One region of the Cobetia sp. UIB-001 genome, then DNA from elsewhere that is predicted to be linked to it. Evidence: predicted binding sites of a transcription regulator. Region 1 holds the regulator's gene; each other region holds the start of a gene.
The links. The regulator sigma-54, encoded in region 1, starts transcription at its own class of promoters, with help from an activator protein. The targets are predictions, from matches to a motif close to TGGCACNNNNNTTGCTNT.

Region 2: the regulator sigma-54 is predicted to act here: its motif matches at 1,428-1,445, upstream of HA399_RS07195 (dimethylamine monooxygenase subunit DmmA family protein).
Region 3: the regulator sigma-54 is predicted to act here: its motif matches at 815-832, upstream of glnL (nitrogen regulation protein NR(II)).
Region 4: the regulator sigma-54 is predicted to act here: its motif matches at 921-938, upstream of glnA (glutamate--ammonia ligase).

The regions. Positions count from the first base shown of each region.
Region 1 covers NZ_CP058244.1:819,863-822,067, forward strand. Annotated here, with positions in the region: gene HA399_RS03450 (RNA polymerase factor sigma-54) at 546-1,994, opposite strand.
Region 2 covers NZ_CP058244.1:1,699,673-1,701,877, reverse strand. Annotated here, with positions in the region: gene HA399_RS07200 (PDR/VanB family oxidoreductase) at 1-672, opposite strand, end outside; gene HA399_RS07195 (dimethylamine monooxygenase subunit DmmA family protein) at 657-1,343, opposite strand; gene HA399_RS07190 (FMN-binding glutamate synthase family protein) at 2,016-2,205, opposite strand, start outside.
Region 3 covers NZ_CP058244.1:4,063,676-4,065,880, reverse strand. Annotated here, with positions in the region: gene HA399_RS16855 (DUF4124 domain-containing protein) at 1-589, shown strand, start outside; gene glnL (nitrogen regulation protein NR(II)) at 852-1,946, shown strand; gene ntrC (nitrogen regulation protein NR(I)) at 1,943-2,205, shown strand, end outside.
Region 4 covers NZ_CP058244.1:4,066,676-4,068,880, reverse strand. Annotated here, with positions in the region: gene typA (translational GTPase TypA) at 1-430, opposite strand, end outside; gene glnA (glutamate--ammonia ligase) at 1,073-2,205, shown strand, end outside.

The DNA.
Region 1 (2,205 bases):
CGCACCCTTGCCAGTGGCGTCAGATGTCGTGAGCGTCTGTACCGACAATGCCCAAGCTTTGCGCAAAGATCAACGCTGCGCTGCATCGTGGCTCAGTGCTTGTCTTCAACTCAGTGAGGGGTAACGGAGTGGACTTCAAGGGCACGTCTGGTGGGTGGTGCGTGAAAGACGCGCAAGAAGGCGGGTTTTCGTCGCCAATCCCTGCATGTACGTCGCCTTTCAGGCGCTTCGATTGCGTGGGACAAGCGGCGTTCCGGGAGGTTCTTCGGGTGTCATCCAGGTGCAATACGCGCAAAAGTGACTTTAAAAACATGCGATTGACGGTAAATGACGCTGCCGGAACGGCGGTTTTTTGCCGTCATTCTGCGCGCTGTCATGGGCCATGACGGGCAATTGACGAGCGGTTGACGGGATGACAGAGCGCGCGACAGGCGTACCGCTACTCGCGAAGTCAGAGGCTGATGAGCGGAAAATCCAACGCTTGAGGTTGGTGGCGGCTGCCATTGTGGAGGTGAAAGCAGGGCATGGCAGCCGCAGGTGACGCGTCAGGCCAGACGCTTGCGCTCGCTTGAGGACGGAATGCCCATCGCTTCGCGGTACTTGGCCACGGTACGACGTGCGACCTCGATGCCATCGCTGGCAAGCAGATCGACCAGGCGCGAGTCAGAGAGAGGCTTGCGGGCCGGCTCTTCCGCGATCAGCTTGCGGATGCGGGCACGAATGGCGGTGCTTGAGTGGGCGTCGCCACTGCCGCTGCCACCGACCTGGCTCGAGAAGAAGAACTTGAGCTCGAAGACGCCGCGCGGGGTGTGGATGTACTTCTGGGTCGTGACCCGCGAGATGGTCGATTCGTGCATCTCGACCACTTCGGCGATGTTGGCCAGAATCAACGGCTTCATCCCTTCCTCGCCTTGCTCGAGGAAGTCGATCTGACGCGCCATGATCTCGCGGCCGACCTTGAGCAGGGTGTCATTGCGCGATGACAGGCTCTTCATCAGCCAGCGCGCTTCCTGCAGGTTGTCCTTGAGGAAGGTGTTGTCGGCGGACTTGTCGGCACGCTTGATCAGCGCGGCGTATTCCGGCTGGATGCGCAGCTTGGGCAGCGCTTCCGGGTTGAGCTCGACCTGCCAGCCATGGCGGGTATGGCGCACCAGCAGATCAGGGATCACGTAATCGCTGGCGGGCTCGCCCCAGGCGGATGCCGGACGCGGATCGAGCGCGCGTACCAGGCGGATGACGTGATCCAGCTCGTCATCGTCAAGGCTCAGGCGGCGCTTGAGCAGCTTGCGGTCATCGTTGCCCAGTGCCTCGAGGAATTGACGTACCAGGCGGCGCGCCTGCGCCAGCAGCGGCAGATCATCCGGCAACAGTGCCAGTTGCAGCAGCAGGCATTCGCGCAGATCACGGGCGAAGACGCCGGTCGGGTCGAACTGTTGCAGACGCAGCAATACCTGCTCGAGCTCGGAGGCCTTGAGGCCGGGCAGGCCCTGGCCGCGCAGGCCATCGACCAGCTCGTCGAGTGACAGGCTCAGATAGCCGGCACCGTCGACGGCATCGATCAGGCTCTCCGCCATCTGGCGTTCACGGCCATCGAGGTCGGTCATCGCCAGCTGCCAGCGCAGGTGGTCCTGCAGGCTCTCGACGCTGGTATTGCGATCGAAGTCCGGCCCTTCTTCACTCCCGCTGCCACTGCCGGAGCTGGTCAGGCTACCGGCGTGGTCCTGGTAGAGGTCCGACCAGTCACTGTCGAGGGGGTATTCCTCGGGAATCTCGCTCGAGGAGTCGGCAGTGGAGATCTCGCTCGAATCCTGTGTCTCGACGACATCCAGCGACTCGTAGTCCTCGTCGAGCTCCAACATGGGGTTGGACTCGAGGGCTTGCTGAATCTCCTGACGCAGGTCGAGCGTCGACAGCTGCAGCAGCTGGATCGCTTGCTGGAGCTGCGGCGTCATGGTCAGCGAGGTGCCGAGGCGGAGTTGCAGGGTGGGTTTCATGGAGTCAGTCAATTCACGGCAAAGGAACGTGCTTACTACGCTATACCGTGACTCGGGGCACTGACAAGTGGTTGCCGTGAATATTCAAGCAACTTGCATGCCATGTTTCCACCAAGGTGGTATGGACGTCATGCATGCGTCTGATGTCAGACATGAAAAAGCCGCTACGCGATAAAATCACGCAGCGGCTTTCGAAGCTTTTACCTCGCGA
Region 2 (2,205 bases), 880 kb from region 1:
TTCCGGGGCGGCAAAGACCTCATGGTGGATGCGCGCGAGACTCCAGTGCAGCTCGCGCGCCGCGTCCTTCACGGCATCGATCATGGCCTGCGGGCCGCAGAGATAGACGTGCGTGCCGGCGGGCTGACGCGCCAGCAAGGCCTTCAGATTCGGGCGTTCGAGGCGATGCTGAGTGATGTTGCCACTCGCCAGATAGGGCGCGGCCTCCGGGAAGCGGGCGACGTCGAGGTCCTGGCTGCGCAGGTGCAGCTCCCAGCTGGCGCCACGCCGCTCAAGCTCCGGCAGGTAGGAGAGAAACGGCGTGATGCCGATGCCGCCTGCCAGCATCAGGTGGTGGCGCGCCTGCCAGTGCGGCAGAAACAGGTTGGCCGGCGGGCTGAGTTCCAGCTCGTCACCGACCTGCACGCGGGAATGGATGGCTTCGGAGCCACCACGCGAGACCGGCTGACGACGCACAGCGATGCAGTAATGCGAGGGATCATCCGGCGGACTGATCAATGAGTAGGCGTTGCGACACACCCGCCCCTCTCCCGGGATGCCCAGCACCACATGACTGCCCGGCGAGAACGGCGTGAAGGGGGAAGCCTCATCGGCAGGCACCAGAGTGAGACGGCGCACGCTGCTGCTGAGCTGATCGACCGCGGCGACCCGCGCCTTCATGAAGCGAGACATGGTGCCACCTCCTCCTGTGGGGGAATCTCTCCCGGGGCTTCCGCATCGATTCGCACGCCCATGTAGGCGCCGAGACGCTTGGAAAAATGATCACGCACTTCCAGCATCAAACCGCAGCCATCACAGGCTGCCGGCGAGTGGATGACATGCTCACTGACCTGCTGACAGTGCACGCAGAACACATGCCGCCCCAGGGCAGCGACCGGCAACATCAGCATGTCATCCAGCAGCAGCCCCTGCTGCTGAGCCAGATTGGCGACCTGCCACACGAAATGCTCACTGCCGATGATGACCAGACACCCCGCGACACCGATCTCGCTGATGGCGCCGACCAGTGCGTCGCAGGCCTTCGGGCGGTCATCGACGTCGTACCAGCGATGCAGACGGGCGTTGTCGGCGGGGCCCGTGGGCAACGCCTCTGTTGCCGGGGCGGATTGCACGGCGCCTCCCACCTCGCGGCTGCCGAGCTGATCGAGCAGCGTACTGATCAGCTGACAATGCATCTGCAGCTGCTGACGGGCGTTGCCCGCCGCCTCACCAGTGCCTGGCAGGCTCTCGGGAGACTGGCACGCCACCAGATAGCGTTGGGCATCGGGCAGCGCCTCGATGCGTGGATAGTGTTGCCGACTTCGAATCCCGGCAGTGACAGAGGATGATTGCGGGCTTTTCATGACACGACCCTGCTCTGAGAAATTGTCCTTGTTGTAATGCCGCCGTCTTGACGATGACGTGCATCCGACTACCACTCCATTTCTTGAGCATATTTCGTGCCATTGACGGCAAAATCATTACCCCACATACCCGACAAAATCGCCTGAAAACCCCGCTTCATATATGAACAATCAATCGAGACATTCGCGCACCAAAACAGAACACTTAGCTCAGGAGAAACGGCTTGTATTCACCATTATTGACCTGATTCAATCTCACCCCACAAGCCAACCTCTACGCCTGACATCTTTCTCATGAAATAACCACAAGATCCTGAAAGAATGGAAAAATTCTGCCTTGTGAAAATCACGACCTTTCAATCATAACGACACTACGGGCTTCTCCATCATCAGCATTCTGACGCGCTTTCTCTTGCATGATATTGGCCGGATTCCTTGACTGGACTCAGCACAAAACAAAGCGCCTCACCGAAGAGGTGAGGCGCTCTAATGACTCGATGTAATCAGGTCAAATCTTTCTACATCAACCGGAGCAGAGTTCTTGTCATTGCGACAGCTTTCCTGGACAACATTGCGGCGAACTTGCTGACAAAATTCTCTGCATCTTTGCCATGACAATCATGCGCAATGGCAGCCATGCACAATGGCACACGCACAACAAAGATCGTGCCATCAGTAACCGCCCTGGCCCGGCACCCAGTTGGTGCCCGCCAGCGGCACCCGGGCCATGGCCGCGGCTTCCACGTTCAGAGCGACCAGATCTTCCGGTTCCAGATGATGCAGGTGCGACTTGCCACAGGCACGTGCCAGGGTCTGGGCTTCCAGCGTCAGCACACGCAGGTAGTTGGCCAGACGCTTGCCG
Region 3 (2,205 bases), 930 kb from region 1:
GACGCTGATGCTGTCGAGCCTGTCGTTCGAACTACAGGCGGCCCAGGTCTATCGTCACGTCGATGCCAACGGCAACGTGGTCTTCAGTGATCAGCCTGCGGGCGGCAGCAAGGTGCAGCTGACGCCGCTCAGCGTGGTGCCGTCGACGGAATCCCTGCCGCCGCGGCGCAGCACGCCGTCGCGCGTGACTTCTTCCTCATCCAGCGAGAGCACCCGCACCCGGGCGCCTGCGGTGGATGTGGCCTTCCGTGGCTATACCACCTTCACCATCCAGAGCCCGTCCAACGAGGAGACGCTGCAGACCGGGCAGGCGGGCAATCTGGCGGTGCGCCTGGGGATCGAGCCCAAGCTGCGCCCGGAAGACAAGGTGCGCGTGACCGTGGACGGTGCGCCGTCTCAATCCGCCATGCACAGCACCGTCTTCATGGTGCCGGCGCTGGAGCGTGGCAAGCATGTCATCCAGGCGGAGCTACTGGATTCCACCGGCCGCGTGCGCCAGACCAGTGAGCCGAAGGTGGTCTATGTGCAGCGCGCCAGCGTCAATCTGCCTCGCAACCCCAACAATCCTGCCAATGCTGGCGGTGGCTAGCAGCGTCTGGGCGGCCTTTTGCTTCGTGCGTTTCTCCTTCGCTGACAGGCCGCCTTCGGGCGGCTTTTTCGTGTCCGGGCCAGTCGATTTCGGGCCGCCTGGCGGTGAAGTGAAGCAACGCGGATTCGAGCGCGATTTTTCGCCTGCACCATTTTGGTGCCAATATGAGGGGCCAGAAATGGTTGCACAGCATCGGACGCCGTGTTCTCGGTGCCTGCACCAGACTGGCGCGGTTATTGCAGAACAGGGAGACGTACTGCAGATGGCGAACAAACCCATGCATCAACGACTGCTCGAACACCTGAACACTGCCGTGGTGGTGCTGGACTCACAGCTGCAGATGGTCTGGATGAATCCCGCCGCGGAGACGCTGCTGGCGGTGAGTCTGGTGCGTGTGAAGGGCAGTACGCCCGACAACATGACCGGGCTGGATGACACCCTGATCAATGTGCTGCGCAAGGCGCTGGAGGAACAGCACCCCTACACCCAGCGTGAGGCCGAGATCATCAACGCGGCCAATGAAGCGCTGACGGTGGATTTCACCGCGACGCCCATCAGCGCCAATGAACTGCTGGTCGAGATAGAACCGCGTGACCGCCTGATGCAGATCTCGCGCGAAGAAGCGCTGATCGCCCGCCAGGAGGCGGTCAAGGTGCTGACGCGTGGTCTGGCGCATGAGGTCAAGAATCCACTCGGCGGCATTCGTGGCGCCGCCCAGCTGCTCGAACGTGACCTGCCCGAACCGCAGATGGTGGAGTTCACGCGCATCATCATCGAGGAGGTGGACCGCCTGCGTGATCTGGTCGATCGCATGCTCGGGCCGAACCGGCCACCGCTGCAGGCGCCGGTCAATGTGCATGCGGTGACCGAGCGGGTGCGGGCCTTGCTGCAGGCGGAAGGCAGCGCCATCACCTTGAGCGCCGACTACGACCCGAGCCTGCCGGAGGTGATCGGCGACGAAGGTCAGTTGATCCAGGCGGTGCTCAACATCGCGCGCAATGCCACCCAGGCCCTCAATGAGCAGCCACAGCCCGATTCACCGCAGCCTGACGCCGCTCCCTACGAGATCACGCTGCGGACCCGCGCTCGCCGGCAGTTCACGCTGGGCCATGAGCGCCACCGGCTGGTCTGCGAGCTGGCGATCATCGACAACGGCCCCGGCATACCGGAGAGCCTGCGCGAGACGCTGTTCTACCCGATGGTCTCGGGGCGCGCCGAAGGCTCAGGGCTCGGGCTGTCGATCGCCCAGGGCATCCTGCACCAGCATCAGGGGCTGATCGAGTGTGACTCGCGCCCCGGCCATACCGAATTCCGTTTACTCATTCCGCTAGCCGGCACTTCTGGAGATCACACATGAGCGAGACTGCCCGCGTCTGTATCGTCGATGACGACCGTGCCATTCGCTGGGTGCTGGAGCGCGCTCTGGCACAACCCGACCTCGAGGTGGAAACCTTCGAGCGTGCCGATCAGGCCGAAGCCAGCATCATGCGTCAGTGCCCGGATGTCCTGATCACCGATATCCGCATGCCCGGAACCGATGGTTTGGACCTGATGGCGCGCGTGCGCGAGAAGTACCCGGACCTGCCCGTCATCGTGATGACGGCGCATTCCGACCT
Region 4 (2,205 bases), 930 kb from region 1:
TCTGGTCAACGACCCAGTCAGGACGAGAGCCCGGACGGTCGATCTTGTTGACGACGACGATCGGCTTCAGGCCCTGGGCGAATGCCTTCTGGGTCACGAAGCGAGTCTGCGGCATCGGGCCATCGACGGCATCGACCAGCAGCAGCACGGAATCGACCATGGACATCACGCGCTCGACTTCGCCACCGAAGTCAGCGTGCCCAGGGGTATCCACGATGTTGATGTGGTAGTCGTTCCACTGGATCGCGGTGTTCTTCGCGAGAATGGTGATGCCGCGCTCTTTTTCCTGGTCGTTGGAATCCATGATGCGTTCCTGACCCTCGGCCTTGCGGTCCAGGGTGCCAGACTGACTCAGGAGCTTGTCGACCAGGGTAGTTTTACCGTGGTCAACGTGGGCGATGATGGCTATGTTGCGAAGTTTCTCGATCACGACGGGAACCTGTGCGGAAAATGGGCGCTCGCGTACCGGGCGCTTGTGATTTGGGGCGCATTATAGGGGGCATGGCATGCCTCCTGCCAGCATCGTGCATTCACGAGGCGAGTCAGCGAGTGCCTTCAATTGGCCTGAAGTGCCCAAATGGTTGTCTCTCAAGTCTTTTCCGCGCCCTTGTCGCGGATGAAAAAAACTTGTGAGTCGAGGCAAACATGAGGATGAAAGGAAGAAATGACCGCAATGTGATGCTGACGTGATCATCGGGTGTGAGCGGAAAAATTCCCGGGATTCAGCACTTTGCACCAATGTGGAGCAATGGCGTTTTTTGGTGCACTCAAATGATGAATCTGCACTGCGCGGCAAGAATTTTTGCACCTTGTCGGCCCATCTTTGGTCGGGTTTTCGTGCTGCATGCATGAAGATGGTGATGTTTTTTTTCAGCATATTCATGAGCTTACTGAAATGAGCGATGCGGCGTGCGCCATTCTGGCACGCTCGCTGCATTGTTAGAGCATCCTGTCTGATGGCTGGCATAACGACGCCGACCATGAGAGAAAAGGCTTACAAAATAGAGCAATAACCCCAGACAACGCTGACACCAACTGTAACCAGAGCCGCCGGCTCCATCGGAGAATTACCATGGCTGAGAAGACACTTGCCCTGATTGAAGAACACGAAGTCAAGTGGGTTGATCTGCGCTTCACCGACACCAAGGGCAAGGAGCAGCACGTCTCCATCCCGGCGCGTACAGTGGATGAGGAATTCTTCGAGAACGGCCAGATGTTCGATGGTTCCTCCATCGAAGGTTGGAAGGGCATCAACGAATCCGACATGATCCTGATGCCGGACGACGGCACTGCCTTCCTCGACCCGTTCACCGAAGACACCACCCTGGTGCTGCGTTGCGACGTCATCGAGCCGGCCACCATGCAGGGCTATGAGCGCGATCCGCGTTCCGTCGCCAAGCGTGCCGAGGAATTCCTGAAGTCCACCGGTCTGGGCGACACCGCCTTCTTCGGTCCGGAGCCGGAATTCTTCATCTTCGACGAAGTGCACTGGAAGAACGAGATGAACGGTTCCATGTTCAAGATCTCTTCCGAAGAAGGTGCCTGGGCGACCGATTCCACGCCGGAAGGCGGCAACCTGGGTCACCGTCCGCGTCTGAAGGGCGGCTACTTCCCGGTCCCGCCGATCGACAGCTTCCACGATATCCGTGCTGCCATGTGCAACACCCTGGAAGCCATCGGTCAGGAAGTCGAAGTTCACCACCACGAAGTGGCGAACGCCGGCCAGAACGAGATCGGCGTCAAGTTCAACACCCTGGTCAAGAAGGCCGATGAGGTTCAGGAACTCAAGTACGTGATCCACAACGTGGCTCACGCCTACGGCAAGTCCGCGACCTTCATGCCCAAGCCGCTGGTCGGTGACAACGGTTCCGGCATGCACGTTCACCAGTCCTTCTGGAAGGATGGCGACAACCAGTTCGCCGGTGACGAGTACGCGGGTCTGTCCGAAATGGCCCTCTACTACATTGGCGGCATCATCAAGCACGCTCGTGCCCTGAACGCCTTCACCAATGCGTCCACCAACTCCTACAAGCGTCTGGTGCCGGGCTTCGAAGCGCCGGTCATGCTGGCCTACTCTGCCCGCAACCGTTCCGCTTCCATCCGTATCCCGTACACCGCCAGCCCGAAAGGCAAGCGTGTCGAGGCGCGTTTCCCGGATCCGACGGCCAACCCGTACCTGGCGTTCTCCGCGATGCTGATGGCCGG